DNA from 3 places in the Romboutsia sp. Marseille-P6047 genome. Region 3 is predicted to be linked to each of the others. Evidence: riboswitches for the same ligand, from Rfam matches in the RefSeq annotation. Region 3 holds a riboswitch; each other region holds the start of a gene.
The links. Region 3 has a riboswitch for cyclic di-GMP ahead of EIH23_RS04895 (NPCBM/NEW2 domain-containing protein). Riboswitches for the same ligand answer to the same signal wherever they lie in the genome.
Positions count from the first base shown of each region.

Region 1: another riboswitch for cyclic di-GMP. It lies ahead of EIH23_RS05090 (pectinesterase family protein); the one in region 3 lies ahead of EIH23_RS04895 (NPCBM/NEW2 domain-containing protein).
Region 2: another riboswitch for cyclic di-GMP. It lies ahead of EIH23_RS12565 (GspE/PulE family protein); the one in region 3 lies ahead of EIH23_RS04895 (NPCBM/NEW2 domain-containing protein).

Region 1 covers NZ_UWOT01000004.1:19,083-25,077, forward strand. The annotation lists gene EIH23_RS05090 (pectinesterase family protein) at 1-3,536, opposite strand, end outside; cyclic di-GMP riboswitch class II at 3,609-3,692, opposite strand; cyclic di-GMP riboswitch class II at 3,781-3,864, opposite strand; tRNA gene EIH23_RS05095 (tRNA-Thr) at 4,000-4,074, opposite strand; rRNA gene EIH23_RS05100 (23S ribosomal RNA) at 4,156-5,995, opposite strand, start outside.
Region 2 covers NZ_UWOT01000013.1:62,867-68,861, forward strand. The annotation lists gene pilM (type IV pilus biogenesis protein PilM) at 1-760, opposite strand, end outside; gene EIH23_RS12560 (type II secretion system F family protein) at 788-1,990, opposite strand; gene EIH23_RS12565 (GspE/PulE family protein) at 2,008-3,699, opposite strand; cyclic di-GMP riboswitch class II at 3,849-3,933, opposite strand; gene EIH23_RS12570 (ribose-phosphate diphosphokinase) at 4,087-5,037, opposite strand; gene glmU (bifunctional UDP-N-acetylglucosamine diphosphorylase/glucosamine-1-phosphate N-acetyltransferase GlmU) at 5,128-5,995, opposite strand, start outside.
Region 3 covers NZ_UWOT01000003.1:261,992-267,986, forward strand. The annotation lists gene EIH23_RS04870 (alginate lyase family protein) at 1-378, shown strand, start outside; gene EIH23_RS04875 (LacI family DNA-binding transcriptional regulator) at 467-1,480, shown strand; gene EIH23_RS04880 (helix-turn-helix domain-containing protein) at 1,672-1,872, shown strand; gene EIH23_RS04885 (hypothetical protein) at 1,893-2,114, shown strand; gene EIH23_RS16230 (hypothetical protein) at 2,473-2,628, shown strand; gene EIH23_RS04890 (VapE domain-containing protein) at 2,676-3,344, shown strand; cyclic di-GMP riboswitch class I at 3,704-3,789, shown strand; gene EIH23_RS04895 (NPCBM/NEW2 domain-containing protein) at 3,919-5,995, shown strand, end outside.

The DNA of each region.
Region 1 (5,995 bases), on a different contig from region 3:
GTGAAACTTGCTCCATCTAAGTCAGTTACCTTATAAACTACTTTATATTCTCCAGCTGTTTTTGTATCTACTGTATTTTCTATAACTTCAATCTTTTCTGTTAAATCTCCGTCTTCTTTATCATTTGCTTTTACATAATCTTTAGGATCAAAAGTATCTCCTAACTTTATATTTACATCTTCTGCATTTATTTCTGGTACATTATTCATTTGTACTAATGGAAGTTTAACAGTTACTGTACATGTAGCTTCTTCACTACCACTTCTTGCTGTTATTACTGCTGTTCCTATACCTACAGCTTTTACATTTCCATTGTTATCTACTATAGCTACATTTTCATTGCTTGATTCAAATATAACTGTTTTATCAGTAGCATCCTCTGGCCCTACTGTTGCTATAAGTTTTGCTGTATCTCCTATATTCATAGGTAATTCTGATATATTTAATTCTACTAATGAAACATTTACTATGTTATCGTATGCAGAGTTTATATTTGTAGAATCTGACTTTTCAGTTGGATTCCAATCATCATTGTAGGCATCATTTCCGTTTACTGATGCTGATGAAGTTGAAAATACATTTTCTAATGAGTAATTTGCTATTTCACTATTTTGTATTAATGGTCTAGTATCACTTAATTTAGCTCCTGGTCCATAACTTCCATATTCAAAGAATCTTGCTGTTGATGCTAAAGAGTTTGCACCCATATCATCCCAACCATTAGTTGCTATATGACTTCCCATGTAGCAGTTTATATATGCAACTGCTGGAGTTACTGTATCAGTAGCACTACTTGGTCTCCATGGTCTTCCTAAAGATACTGAGTTATCAGCTATATCATCAAGTCCAATTAATCTTGAATTCATTATTACATATCCATAAGCATCTTTATCCCATGTATCTGCTGCTGTTATATATCCATTCTTTGGAGATAAGTTTCTATTTACTGATGCTATATCACAGTCATTAAATACTGCTTGTGCACGTCCAAATATAAAGTCAACATCACCTTCTATATAACATTTATAGTAATATTGTCTTGCTGGCGAAGAACTACTTGCATCTGCTAATAGTGTATCTTGATTTCCTATAAATCTACAGTTTATAAATATACTTTGATCAGCTTGGTTATTTAATGCTACTGCTTGATCACCTTCTACTATTTGCTTTTCTTCGTAAGCATTTTCTATTGTAATGTTTTCAGCTATAAATCCAACAGCTTTTGATTTTATAGTTACACTAGCACTTTTACTTGTTCCATATTTTTCTCCTGTTTCAGGATTTATTGTTCCATTTGAAGCATCGTAAGTCCATATAGTCTTTTGGCTATCTTCGCCTATTATACTTATATATGGTGATTGTACTATTGTTTTTTCTTTATATACGCCATTTTTTACAAATATGTTTACACGTTCTGTATTTTTAGTTGGTACAGAGTTTACTGCTTCTGTTATTGTGCTATATGTTTTTATTCCATCAACTTCTCTTCCTTCAACACCATTGTATGTTGAATCAACGATTATATCATAGTTACCATTGTTTAAATATACTATGTTATAAGTTTTTACTGTTGTTTTTCCATCTTCTGTTGTATGGTAAATTTCTATTATGTTTCTTCCTAAGTCTAATGTTAAGTTTTTAGTAAATACTTCATCTTTTGATTTTTCTATAGCATTTACTTTTATTTTATCATTTTGCTTTATTGTTATCTTTCCATCTTTATCAACTGAACCTTTTAATGTTATTACAGGATTTGATACTGTATCATTTGGTTCTTCTATCATGTTGAAATTAGCGGCATTATCTTCATATTGTATATTGTCTGGATTACTATTGTTTGGTACTGCTACTACTTCTTTTGAGTCGTATGCATTTCCATTTTCATTTTTTGCCATTATCTTATAGTAATATGTTTGGAAGTTTACTACTTCTAAATCTTCATATGTTGTTTTAGAAGAATCAACTTCTGCTATTTCTTTATATTCTCCATTTTTTTCTGTTGATCTTTTTATTACATATGAAGTAGCATCTTTTACTTCATCCCAGCTTAAAGTTACTTTAAAATCTTTAGCCTCAGCTTTTACATTTTCTACTGTATCAACTGGCATTTTTTCTATTGTTGAATCATAGTAAAGTTTATCTTCATTTTCTATTCTTACATTGTCAAAAGTAGCAACTGCTGGAGTTTCACTTCCTCCGTTACTTACTACAAATCCTACATACCAAGTGTTACTTTCATTTACAACAGTTTGAGTTTTTACTATTGTTTTATCGGTTGGGAATGTTGGGTCTTTAGATATATAAGCTTTAAATTGAGTTTTATTTCTTTCTATTTTTATATATTGATTTTTAGAATCTGCATTTAATTCACCTATTTGAGCTGCACCTGATTTTGCTGATGCATTATCTCTATAAGCATATCTATATTGATTTTTACTTGGTTCTACATATACGCCAAAGTAGTCTGCATCATTAGTAGAATTATTATTACGTACAAATACACCTGCTTGACCATATTTTGCATTACTCATATCAAAGTCTACTAATCTAGCTACTATAGTAGCGTTACCTTCTACTTTGTAATTTATAAACTGATAGTTATCAGTTGATGATACATCTTTTCCTATATATGTACCTGATCCATTTACTGTGAATGATTTTGTATCTTTATCAAAATTAGCATATACATTTTCACTGTCATTCCCTATTGATGAATTATTAAATCCATCTGGTAATGTTCCCACACCATAGTTAGGAAGTTCAGGTGTTTCTGGTATTTCTGGTACTTCAGGTACTTCTGGAGTTTGTATATCTGTTGAAGTGTAAATAATTCCACTTTCATTTTTTATTGTTATATCATTAAAACTTGCAACTGCTGATGTTGTACTTCCTCCATTACTTACTACAAATCCTAAGTTCCATGTAGTAGATGATGAGTTTATACTTTGTCCACCAGATGCTATTATGTCATTAAAATCTTTGTCATTAGCTATATAATATTTAAAAGAAGTTTTATTCTTTTCAATTTTTATATATTTATTTTTAGATTCTTTTGTTAATCCTGATATAGCTGCTGCACCAGTTCCACCTGTAGAGTTATCTCTATAAGCATATCTATATTGATCTTTACTTGGTTCTACATATACACCAAAATAATCTGCATTGTCGCTAGTATTATTTTCACGCATAAATACTCCTGCTTGACCATATGGAGCATTACTCGTATTAAAGTTTTCTAATTTAGCTATAATTGTAGCATCACCATTAACTTGGTAACTTACAAATTGATAGCTATCAACTGATCCCTTATCTTTTCCTATTAGGTTACCTGAGCCTTGAATTTCTAATGTCTTACTAGTGTTGTCAAAAATTGCACTTCCATTACCGTAATTGTTACCTATAGCTACACTTGTAAATCCTTCTGGTAATACGTTTGTTTCTGCATTAACTATACCTAAATTTGGAACCATGTACCCTATTACCATGGCTATTGTAAGAACTATAGATAATACTTTCCTTTTTAGATTGTTTTTCATACTATTCTCCCTTCAAAAAAAGGCTATAGTTTAACTTATTTAGTTAGATTAAAATATCTAAACTAAGTTAAGTTAAAATATAGCCGGTTGCACTACTAGCTCCATATGATTTAAGTGCCCATTTACAAATCATACTTCTTAGCTTCTATAATTTTTTGTTTAAATAAAGGATATTAGTCTTTTTGCAATAAAAAAGACTATATCTGTTTATAAATCAATTAGTTTCATTTCTAAATGACTTATAATTAAACATAGCCGGTTGCACTAGTAACTCCATACGATTCAAGTGCCCATATATAAATCGTACTTCTTTGTCTCTATTTTTTTCAGACAAAATCATTGTCTTTTGTTATAATATCAAATTAATATGATAAAATCTACTATTTTCATTCGATTTATTTTTACATATTCTGTAAATTCGTTTTTGAACACAAAAAAAGACTAAGAATATCTTAGTCTTAAATGGAGCTGGTGATAGGAATCGAACCTACAACCTGCTGATTACAAGTCAGCTGCTCTACCGTTGAGCCACACCAGCAAATATAACATTTTAGGATTAAAGTATGATAATACTTTCAAAACTACATATCATTTACAATATTTATCATTTAAATTTATTTTGGTCAAGTCCTCGACCTATTAGTATCGATAAGCTAAATACATTACTGCACTTACACCTTCGACCTATCAACCAGGTAGTCTTCCTGGGGTCTTACCCTTACGGTGGGAAATCTTATCTTGAAGTCGGCTTCGCGCTTAGATGCTTTCAGCGCTTATCCATTCCGCACTTAGCTACCCAGCTATGCCCTTGGCAGAACAACTGGTACACCAGAGGTGCGTCCATCCCGGTCCTCTCGTACTAAGGACAGGTCTCCTCAAATTTCCTACGCCTGCGACGGATAGGGACCGAACTGTCTCACGACGTTCTGAACCCAGCTCGCGTACCACTTTAATGGGCGAACAGCCCAACCCTTGGGACCTACTACAGCCCCAGGATGTGATGAGCCGACATCGAGGTGCCAAACCTCCCCGTCGATGTGGACTCTTGGGGGAGATAAGCCTGTTATCCCCAGGGTAGCTTTTATCCGTTGAGCGATGGCCCTTCCATGCGGAACCACCGGATCACTAAGTCCGACTTTCGTCCTTGCTCGACCTGTATGTCTTGCAATCAAGCTCTCTTGTGCCTTTACACTCTACGTACGATTTCCGACCGTACTGAGAGAACCTTTGAGCGCCTCCGTTACTTTTTGGGAGGCGACCGCCCCAGTCAAACTGCCCACCTGACAGTGTCCCAAGACCAGATTCATGGCCTATGGTTAGAGTCCCAGTACTACAAGGGTGGTATCCCAAGGATGACTCCACGCAAACTGGCGTTCACGCTTCATAGTCTCCCACCTATCCTGTACATGTAGTACCAAGACCCAATGTCAAGCTACAGTAAAGCTCCATGGGGTCTTTCCGTCCTGTCGCAGGTAACCGGCATCTTCACCGGTATTACAATTTCACCCAGTCTGTTGTTGAGACAGTGCCCAAATCGTTACGCCTTTCGTGCGGGTCGGAACTTACCCGACAAGGAATTTCGCTACCTTAGGACCGTTATAGTTACGGCCGCCGTTTACTGGGGCTTAAGTTCACTGCTTCGATTGCTCTAACAGATCCCCTTAACCTTCCAGCACCGGGCAGGCGTCAGCTCCTATACATCGTCTTGCGACTTAGCAGAAACCTGTGTTTTTGGTAAACAGTCGCTTGGGCCTATTCTCTGCGGCCTGTCATAGACAGGCACCCCTTCTCCCGAAGTTACGGGGTCATTTTGCCGAGTTCCTTAACAACAGTTCTCTGGCTGGCCTTAGGATACTCTCCTCACCCACCTGTGTCGGTTTGCGGTACAGGCACCTTTAACCTCGATAGAGACTTTTCTCGACAGTGTGAAATCAGCTACTTCGCTACTAAATTTCGCTCCGCATCACATCCTAGCATTATTCCTACGGATTTGCCTGTAGGAACTGCCTCAATGCTTGCCCGTACATAACCAACAGTACGGTTAGCTTATCCTTCTGTGTCATCCCATTTCTCAAACGGTTATTGGTGGTACAGGAATATCAACCTGTTGTCCATCACCTACGCCTTTCGGCCTCGGCTTAGGTCCTGACTAACCCAGGGCGGACGAACCTTCCCCTGGAAACCTTGGGTTTACGGCCTGTGGGATTCTCACCCACATCTCGCTACTCATGCCAACATTCTCACTCGTATACTGTCCACATGTCCTTACGGTCATGCTTCAACCTGCATACGAAGCTCCCCTACCCATCATAATGATGCCGTAGCTTCGGTAGTACGTTTTAGCCCCGGAAATTTTCGGCGCAGGATCACTCGACCAGTGAGCTATTACGCACTCTTTAAATGAGTGGCTGCTTCTAAGCCAACATCCTGGTTGTCTGTGCAATCCCACATCCTTTACC
Region 2 (5,995 bases), on a different contig from region 3:
TACTTCTAATTATCCTTGTAAAATCTAGTACACCATTTCTATAAACATGTATTGATGTAAAGCTAGATCCTATATCAATGAATACATTTGTTAAAGAAGAGTCGTAGGATTCTTCATTGATTAAATCTGTTCGAGTAATTAATTTACTTAAAGAGTTAAATGTTACATCTAAAGATACAGGCTTTAACTTTAAACTTTTTAACAAATCATAATACCCTCTAGCCATTTTTTCAGGATATGCTATAACATACACTTTTATCTTTATATTATCATCTTGTTTAATTTCATCTTGCTCTATATACTGAACAATATAGTCATTTAAATTTATTGGAAGGTACTGCTCCATTTCAAACTTTATTACACTCTCAACTTCATCTTCTTCTACTTTTGGTATTAGGATTTCTCTATTTATAATAGTTGTTGAGTTTGTTGTGAAACTTGCATATTTTGATTTTATTTTATTTTCATTAAATAATATTTGAATTTTATCAGTTAATATCTTTTCATTTATAATTAATCCATCTTTCACACAATTTTTTGGTGTCTCAAATTCTAGACACTTATTTATAATTAATTTTCCTTTATAATATTTGCCTACTACTAATTTTGTGTACTCACTTCCAATATCAAATGAAACTACCTCATTTTTTATTTCTTTTTCTTTTTGTTGCTTACTTTTAACTTTTTTTCTTTTCTTTTTTGTTAAATCTTTTATATCCATACTCATAAGCTCTTTTAGACTTATTTTCTTAGCTTCCAATATCTCCACCTCTTTACTTATTAATTACTATATACTATCGTACATGCTTGTCATAGGTAACATAATAGATACAACTATAAATCCTACTACAATTCCCATTACTACTATAAGTAAGGGCTCTATCATTGCTGAAGTAGCTTGTATTTGACTTTCTAATTCATCATCATAAAAGTCTGCTGTTTTATACATTATGTCATCTAATGTACCTGACTCTTCTCCTATTTTTACCATCGTAGCCATCATTTTAGGAAATATATTACTGTTACTAATAGGTTTATATATTCCTTCACCTCTAACTACAGATTCTCTCATTTTTAATATAACTTCTTCTGCAATTTTATTTCCAACTATATCCGCTATTAGCTCTAACGCTCTTATCATTGGTATTCCACTAGACATTAAAAGGGACATCGTTCTTGTAAACCTAGAAACTATTATTTTCTCATTTAATTTGTCTATTATCGGTATATTTAGCTTCAAGTAACTCACAGTATGCATACCATGATCTGTTTTAGCATAAATCTTAAATAATACTGAAAGTGTAACTATTGCTAATGTAATAAATATTATATTACTACTTATAAATCCACTTATAGACATTAATAATTTTGTTATTGCTGGTAATTCTGTACCCATAGATTCAAATGTTTCAATAAATGAAGGCATTACAAATATCATTAATATAGCTACTACTAATGCTGCCACTATAGCTAGTATTGCTGGATATATCATAGCTACCCTAACTTTATTATTTATTTTATTATCTTTTTCATATTGGTCTGACATTCGAAGCATTATTGTATCTAGATTTCCACTTTCTTCGCCAACTTCAATCATATTTATTAATAAATTTGGAAATGCATCTAAATGTTTTCCCATTGCATATGACAATGTTTCCCCCCTCTTAACATCATCTTCTACGATTTTTATAATATCTTTAAGTTTTTTATTTGTAGTTTGTTGAGCTAATATTTCTAATGCAGAGTTTACTGTTAATCCAGCATCTAACATTGTATAAAACTGTCTACAAAATATAGCTATATCTTTTATAGTTATTTTTTGAAAGATATTTATCTCTATATTTTTACTTTCTATTTTTTCTTCTATTTTTAGTGGGTAATACCCATTCGAACGCAACATATCCGTTACTTCAAATTTAGATTTTGATTCATGTATACCAGTTATCTTTTCTCCTGAAGGGCTTATAGCTCTATATTCAAATTTAGGCACTTTATATCATCCCTTTCTTATATATTTTTTATCATAGTTATCGAAGCAAGTTCATTAACTGTTGTTATTCCATTAAGAACTAGTTTTTTACAATTCTCTTCCAATGTCTCCATGCCATTTTTAATTGCTATATCTTTAAGACCATTTGGATCTCTACTTATATTTATATAATCTCTATGTTCTCTTGATATCTCCATAATTTCATAAATACCAGTTCTCCCTAGATATCCTGTATAATTGCAATTTCCACAACCTAATCCTCTATATAGTAAAAGTTCCTCATCATCATTCTTACCTAGTATTCTTTTTTCATATGTAGTTGAACTATATTGTGATTTACAATGCGGGCATATCTTTTTTACAAGTCTTTGAGCAATTACCCCAGAAATAGCTGTAGATACTAAGTATGGTTCTATATTCATATCAATTAATCTAGTTATTGTAGATGGCGCATCATTAGTATGCAATGTGCTTAAAACTAAATGTCCTGTTATGGCCGCTTTTGTTGCAACTTGAGCTGTTTCCTCATCTCTTATTTCCCCTATCATAACTATATCTGGATCTTGTCTTAATATACTTCTTAATCCACTAGCAAAAGTAAGGTTTGTTTTATTATTTACATTTACTTGATTTATTCCATTTAATGTATACTCTACAGGGTCCTCTATTGTAACAATATTTACTTCTGATGAATTTAATTCACTTAAAATAGTGTATAATGTAGTAGATTTACCACTTCCAGTCGGACCTGTAACTAATACAATTCCATGCGGACTTGATATAATTCTCTCTAATCTTTTAATATTTTCATCATCCATTCCTAGGTATTCTTTTCCCACCTTAAAATTACTTCTATCTAATACCCTTATAACTACTTTTTCTCCATTTACAACTGGAAGTATAGATATTCTTAAATCAACCTTTTTTCCAGATATTTTGGCTATTACTCTACCATCTTGAGGTATTCTTTTTTCAGTTATGTTTAAATTTGATAATATTTTAATTCTAGTAACTAATGGACCTAAACTTTCTTTTGGAAGTGTATTTATATTACGTAACTGACCATCAATTCTATATCTTATTCTTATTTCATTTTCAAAAGGTTCAATATGTATATCTGAAGCTCTCATTTCAACTGCATTGGCAAATAAGTACTCTACCATTTTTACAGCCGGAGCACTTTTTACATCATCTAAATCTTCTACATTAATAGATATATATTGTGATTCTAAACTTTCTCTTGATAATTCTTCTGCTGCTAAGTTCATTTTTTCTGAACTATAGTGAACTTGAATAAATTTGCTTATACTCGCTTTATCACTTATATATGATTCAACTTCAAATCCTGTAGATATAGATATGTCATCTACTGCATATATATTAAGTGGATCTGAAAAAGCAATTTTTAATTTATTTTCTTCAATCCCAAAAGGGATTAATGTATATTTTTCACATAATCCTTGAGAAAGTAACTTAATAACCCTTTTATCAAATTCTATCTCATTCAAATTAACTTTTTTTATACCTGTTTGTTTCTCTATAGCATCAATAATATCTTTTTCTTCTAATATATTAAGCTCGACTATAATCTCACCTAATTTTTTACCCATAGTTTTTTGAGCTTTTAAAACTTGAGCTAGTTGATATGATGTTATCTTTTCTGCTTCTACTAAAATATCACCTAAACGCCTTTTAGTGTAACTAACCATATATTCACCTCTTTTGTAAAATACTATATTTATATACTACTTTCGTACCATTAAAATTATTCTTTTGCATGATACATTATACCATTTTTTCCCTATGTCTATCTATTTATGTAATAAAAAAGGCCATATTATAATCAAAACAAAATTTGTTATAATATAGCCGGTTGCACTACTATCTCAGTATACCTAAAGTGCCCATATATAAGATATACTTCTTTGATTTCTACTTTTTATTAACTTCTTTCTATAAAAAATATATACCATTTTCCACTTTTTAACAATACATATTTATACTTTAGTATAAATATTACTAAATTCTAAATAATAATTTATATAAAAAAAGACTCGCTCCAAAATAACTTTGGATACAAGCCTTTTTTAATTTAATTAAAATAAAACACTTATAGATTCGTTAGAGAATATCTTCTTTATAGCATCTCCAAATAAAGGAGCTACAGTAAGTTCTTTTATCTTATCTATTTTCTTTTCTTCAGGAAGTTGTATAGTATCTAATACTATTAACTCACTTATAGCAGAATTTTCTATTCTTTCTATAGCCGGTCCTGATAATACTCCGTGAGTACAACAAGCATATATATCTTTCGCTCCAAATTCTTTAAGAGCATTAGCTGCATTAGTTATTGTTCCAGCTGTATCTATCATATCATCTAACAGGATAACATTCTTTCCTTTAATATCTCCTATTATATTCATAACTTCACAGACATTAGCCTTTGGTCTTCTCTTATCGATTATAGCTAATGGAACATCTCCGTCTAATGTTGTTGCAAATTTTCTAGATCTTGTAACACTTCCTAAATCAGGTGAAACTACTACTAAATCTTCTATTTTCTTCTCATTAAAGTAGTTAGCTAATATGCTTCCACCTAATAAGTGATCTAGTGGTATATCAAAGTATCCTTGTATCTGTGCTGCATGTAAATCCATTGTTAATACTCTATCTGCACCTGCAGCTGTTATTAAGTTCGCAACTAACTTAGCTGTGATTGGATCTCTAGATTTCGCTTTTCTATCTTGTCTTGCATATCCGTAGTAAGGGATTACTGCTGTTATTCTACCTGCTGATGCTCTTCTAAGCGCATCTATCATTATTAATAATTCCATTAAGTTGTCATTAACTGGACTGTTAGTTGATTGAACTACGAAAACATCGCATCCTCTCACCGTCTCATTCATGTTTACAGATATTTCTCCATCACTGAATGTTCCTACTTGACAGTCTGATACAGGTACTCCTATATAATCAGCTATCTTTTGTGCTAACTCTTTAGACGAGTTTCCTGAAATTATTTTAATTTCACTTCCGCTAGTATTCATTGCCTATCCTCCCGAAAAATTTAAACTATTGATATATATTGTGTATTTATATTTAAAATTTTTAGACTAAACTAAAAATAATAATCAAACTTATTTGTTGTCTCTAGCTCTTTTCTTTTCTACCCAACCTTCTTTAACAACTTGTCTTTCTCTTGCAATTGCTAAAGCTCCATTTGGCACATCATTAGTTATTGTTGAACCTGTAGCTATGTAACCATCTTCTTCAACTGTTACTGGAGCTACTAAGTTTGAATTTGAACCAACAAATGCTCCATCTTTTACTACAGATTTAAATTTATTTTTCCCATCATAGTTAACAAATACTACTCCACATCCTATATTTACATTTTTACCTACATGTGCATCTCCTATGTAAGATAAATGTGAAGCCTTTGAGTGATCTTCTATAGTAGCATTTTTCACTTCTACGAAATCACCTATTTTTACATGGTTCCCTATATTACTCTTTGGTCTAAGATAAGCATATGGTCCAACTGTTGTATTTTCTCCAACTATACTATCAACTATTGTTGAGTTTTTTACTTCTGTATTATCTCCAATTGTTGAATTTTCTATAGATGAATTCATCTCTATTGTACAGTTGCATCCTATTTTAGTGTTTCCTTTTAACATTACCCCTGGATAAATAATAGTGTCATTTCCTATTTCTACATCAGACTCTATGTATGTAGAGTTAGTATCTATTATAGTTACACCATTAACCATATGAGCTTCATTTATTCTTTTTCTCATTATTGCTTCTGCTTTTGATAATTCAACTCTAGAGTTTACTCCCATAAGTTCTTCTATTGTAGAACCATTGTAAGCTCCTACTTTTTGACCTTTATCTCTCATTATATATATTGTATCTGTTAAGTAGTATTCGCCTTGAGCATTATTATTATCTATTAAATCTAAAGCTTCTCTTAAAGATTTTCCATTGAAGCAGTAGATTCCT
Region 3 (5,995 bases):
AAACTGGATAAATATATTGAGAAAAAAATAGTATCATATCACTATAATCAAATGGAGCTACAGGATAAATTGATTACTACATTAAAAGGAGATGGATTCACATCAATTCTTACGGTTATTAATAGTTCAAAGAAAGAAAGTAATATAAGTATTGAAAAAATACCTATTAAAAATTGTAACGGTAGAATATTGGAGGATAATGAAGCTGAAGCTATAAAAATAATAAATAAAGAAAATACTTATATAATTGCAATATGCCATAATGAAATATTTAAAGGTAAGAAATTATTGATTGTAGATGGATACCATATTTATGGTAAGGTAGTCCTTATAACTAAGAATAATGAAGGTATAAAAAAAGAAATAATAAAATACTGATTAAACTATATACCTATCCTTTATTCTACTCAATATATAAAATATGATATAATAGTAAGAAGAAGCTAATTAAAAGGAGGAGACATAGATGAGTGAACGGAAAAAATTAACAATAAAAGATATAGCATTAAAAGCTAATACATCAAAAACAACTGTATCCTTCTATTTAAATGGGCGATTTGAGAAAATGTCTGATGATACCAGAAAAAGGATTGAGCAAGTAATTGAAGAAACCAATTATAGTCCTAACATAATGGCACAGAGCCTAAAATCAAAAAAGTCACGTTTAATAGGGGTTATTATTGCAGATATAACAAATCCATTTAGTAATAATATAGTAAAAGGAATAGATGATATAGCACGAAAAGAAGGTTATCAAATTATAGTTGGAAATAGTAATTTTGAATATATAAATGAAAAAAAATATGTTGCAAGAATGCTAGATATGGGGGTTGATGGATTTATAGTACAGCCTACAGCTGAATTTGATAAACTTGTTACATATATTGAGAGAATGGGGAAAAAAATAGTTTGTGTAGATCGTGTCAGTCCTAATTTTAAAGGTAAGTGCGTAAAAACTAATAATTATGATATTACTTTTAAAGCTATAAATCAACTTTACAATAAAGGATATGAAGAGTTTATATTTATATCTGAAGATTTAGATACAGCTATTACTAGAATAGAGAGAAAAAACGGGTTTGTGGATGCTATAGAGTCAATAGGTGTTAATAGCCATATAGTTAAGGTGGAAAGTCAATTATCTTATACAGATTTAAGTAAAGAGTTAATGAAGTATATAAATATAAGTAAAAAAGTAGCAATATTTGCTGCACATGGTAAAGTACTACAAAAAGTATTTAGAGCTGCAAAACATATAGGATGGGATGTACCAAATCAAGTTGGTATAATTGGATTTGATAACTGGAATTGGACAATTTATGCATCACCTTCAGTAACAACCATTGATCAGCCAACTTATCAAGAAGGGAAACATGCTACAAAATTACTTATAGATATGATAGAAAATAGAGAAAGTGTTTTAGATTCTGTAATATTTGACTGTAGCATAAGTTGGAAAGAGTCAACAGATTTACCTTAAATCCCAGTATTTTTATTCAAGATAAATATAGAAAAATATTAGATTAACTTATTAAGATGCCTATAATGCTACTTCAGCATGATAGGCATTTTTTATTACATAAATTCCTAACATAGATTATAAGTATATGCAAAAAATCTTTGATACTATATACTCATAAAACAAAATCAAACAAAACAGGAGGAAATAAAATGAATTATAAAATCAACACCAAACTAATACAAACAAAAATGCTACAAAAAGGATATTCATTAACAAAACTAGCATCAATATCAAAAATCTCAACATCGACATTATCAAGAATAATAAATAGCCAAGGAACACCAAGACAAGAAACTATCTATAAAATAGCTAAGGCATTAGAACTAGAAATATCAGAAATTATACTATAAAAATAACCACAGGGGGAAACATGTATAACGAATATATTGAAAGTATAAACAACCTAAAAAACTTAGAAACAATAATAAACTTTATACAAAAAGTAGAAAGCATTCCATTTAGACAAGTTCTAAAAAAAGCATATGAAATATTAGGAATACCAATAAATTTACCAAATCTAAATAAAAAATCTAATCATAAAGTAAATAAAAATAATGCAGTTCAGTTTTATAATAATCAAGCAAAGCCATAAAAGAATGTGACATAGAGAAAGATTTTGAACTAACTTGTAAAAGTGATGAAGAAGAAAATAAAAGTTACTTTATCAACTACCCATATATAGATGAAAAAAACGTACCACTAAAAATAAGGGAAAATGTGAATGAAATTTTAAAAGCAAATAATATAACAGCATCCTATAATGACATTACAAAAGATGTAGAAATAGAAGGACTAGACTAACTAATTTAGATAATCAACTAGTAGATATCCATTCGATATGTATTAAATATGGATTTAAGCTACCATTTGCTACTATTGATAAATTTGTAAATCGTATAGGAGAAGCAAGTCCTAAAAATCCTGTAATAGATTATCTAAGAGAGTGTTATATGGAGTTTGATGGTAATTATAAATATATACAAAAATTATGTGATCCTATTATAACACCAGAAGATTTTAATCCTAAGTTAAAGAAAATACTTATCACCAAATGGTTGTTAAATACAGCTATGATACCTTTTAATGAAGGAAATTTAAATATATAAGGAATACTTATACTGCAAGGCAGACAAGGCCTTGGAAAACCAGATTAATAAAAAAGCTTATACCAATATATGCAAAAACAGGTCTGGAATTATACCATAGTGATAAAGATAAGGTTTATCAATGTATCAAATATTGGGTATCTGAATTAGGTGAGCTAGATGCAACATTGAAACGCGATTTATCAAAACTTAAAGCATTTACTACAGAGCAAAATGATGAATTTAGAAGACCTTATGCTATTAAAACTGTAATCTATCCAAGGAAAACTTCTTTTTATGCAACTGTTAATAATGATGATTTTCTAAAGGATGAAACAGGAAATAGAAGGTACTTGATAATTCCTGTTAAAGAAATAGATTTTAACATAATTGATAATTTAGATATAGAAAGTCTATGGGGAGAGGTAATGCATGTTAAGGAAGAAAATAAAGTTAAACATTATTTAGAATCAGAGGAACTAGAGTTACTCAACAATAGTAACGAAGAATTTAAAATATATAACTCGGTTGAAATTTCTATAGATAGGGAATTTAATTGGGAGATTGATAAATCTCATTGGAAGTTTAAACCTAGTATGGAAATAGCAAGTATATTAAATGTAAATTCTACAAAAGGAATAAAAACTTGTTTGTTAAGTAAAGGTGCAAAATATACAAAAAGGGGAACTAAAAGAGGATATGTAACACCACCGTATAAGGTACCTATTAATTTTTAATGTACTATTTTATGTTTTAGTGTTCTATAAATTGGATAGAGTTAGAAACTTTATGAACATTAAGACCTTAAAATTAAAAAGGACAGTTTAAACTTAGTAAGTGTTCTATTGTAGAAGCTAGTGAAATCAAGATATTTAGTAGTTAAGTACATCAAGCTCACTACTGTAAATTAAAAAAATTAAAGGTATAAAATATTAAAGAATACTAAGTTAAAAAAATCTAGTGTATAACTGTCTTATGTCAAAAATTCAATAAATTGCTTACGATAAAATAATTAGGATATATACATTTATAATCTTAGCATAAATAATACGACAGTAATTGACATTGTATAGAAAATAATGGTAAAATACTGAATGAATTTAATAGGTAAACCTAAGGAAACTTAGGGACACAAAGCTATAGGGACTAAGGTTTTCTTAACTATGTCAGCCAGTTGCCAAAGAGTACATTATACTTTTTGTTTTAAGCTTAGTATGAAATTATTAGGTCTATTTTAAGTTACTCTTTCTGAGTAACTTTTTTATTCTAACGTAATGTACTTCTGAGGGAAAATTATTCAGGAGGAGAAATATGCACAAAAGAAAAATAGCAGCATTAACTATGGCAGCAATCATTTCAAACTTTTCAGTAAGAACTGTAGGTGTTTTAGCACATGAATTGGGGGATAATAAGTTAGTCCCAAATATATCAGATCAAAATAATCAAGATATACAATCAAATCAAGCTAAAGTAAGTAAGTTTAACTTACTTAATAGTAGTTATTTAGAAGAATATAATAAATTTTTTAAATTAGACAACTCTAAGATAAATTCAATAACTAATAATGGTGGAAACTATGAATCATCAGTAATATCTAAAGCTATAGATGGAGATTTTAGTACCCACTGGGAGACCGGTAATTTTAATAGTTCAAGTTTTGAAAATGAGGTAATACTTACACTAGATGAAGTTACAAGTTTAAATAGAATAGTATATGGAGCAAGACAGGATTCAGCTAAGGGGAAAGGTTTTGCTCAAGAGTTTGAAATATATTCTTCACTTACAGATGATGGTGATGATTTCACTTTAGTAAGTCATGGAAAGTATTCAGGATCTACTTCAGATATAGTTGAAATAAAATTTAATGAGGAGAAATTTAAAAGAATAAAATTTAAATTCAAAAAAGCTAACCAAGACTGGGCATCTGCTTCGGAATTTATGTTTTATAGAGAAGACTCATTATCAGATGTTATAAGTAACATGTTTACAGATGGTACAATGTCTGAATTAAAAGATGAATATAACAATATAGATGTAATAAATAATTTAGAAAAAGAGGTTAATAATCATCCTCTAAAAGATGAATTAATACATGATATAGATTTAGCAAAAGAAGTTTTACAAGGTGATAAAGACTATTCAGATAGAATTTTTACACTTACACAATATGGTAATACACATGCAAAAGCAAAAAATAATTTACAAATGTCTACTTTCGGTACAGACTTACAATCAACTGGTATAATAGCAAAACCAGGAGAAGAGTTTACAATATATGTTGAATCAGAAGAAGGATCACCATTACCATCAATTGCATTTACTCAACATGAAGGTTTCTACTCAAACTGGATAAGACAGTATCAATTAAAGCAAGGTAAAAATGTTATAACAGTACCAGAAATTTATAGTGATTCATGGAGTAATAAAACTGTAAAAGGTGGAGCAGTATACTTAGTGAATAAGTACACAAAAGAACAACAAGCAAAAGCTCCAGTGGTTCGTATTGAAGGTGGCGAAACTTTCCCATTATATAACTTAGGAGATGACAAAGAAGCATTCATAAAAGAATTAAAAGAATATAATGAAAAATTAGAAAAAGATCCTGAAAATACAGTAGATGTATTTGAATTTAACAGTACCAGATTGCTATACACAGGAACTGCATCAGCTGCATATAAGGTATATGTAGAAGAAGGTGTAGATATTGGTGAAAGTGTGGATAATCTAAATAGTCAAATTCAAGATGCATTTGAATTTTCTGGGTTAAAAGATGATGAAACAGATCCAACTAACGACTCTACAAATGTTAGAACAACCATAAGATTGATGCAACCTTATGGTTTAGCATATGCTTATGTTGACCATATTGGTATACAGAGAGGTTATGAACAATCGATGTTAAGAACTGATAGAGACAGTTTAAATTCTGTTTTATGGGCTACAGTACATGAAGCTGGTCACCAAATGGATATTAGTGCTAGGGAATGGCCTGAGGTTACAAATAACATGTGGGCAAATAGTGCTCATATAAAAAATGGAATGGGAGATAGGGTTTCTTACAGTGATTTATATAAATACCTAGCCCCAGAAGACTCATTAAAAGGATTTGATGATTTTGACTATTTCCAAAAATTAGGTATGTTTTGGCAATTACAATTAAAGAAAGATACTTATTGGGCAGAGTTAGAAACTTTATATAGAGAAAGAAAACCTAGACCAAGAAATGAACAAGAAAAGAAGGACATACTTGCAACTTATTCTTCAGAAGTTCTAGGTATTAACCTAACTTACTACTTTGAAAAATATGGATTTACGTTATCTGATAAGTGTAAGGAAAGTTTAAAACAACTACCAGAGTCAAAGGATAAAATATGGTACTTAAATAGTA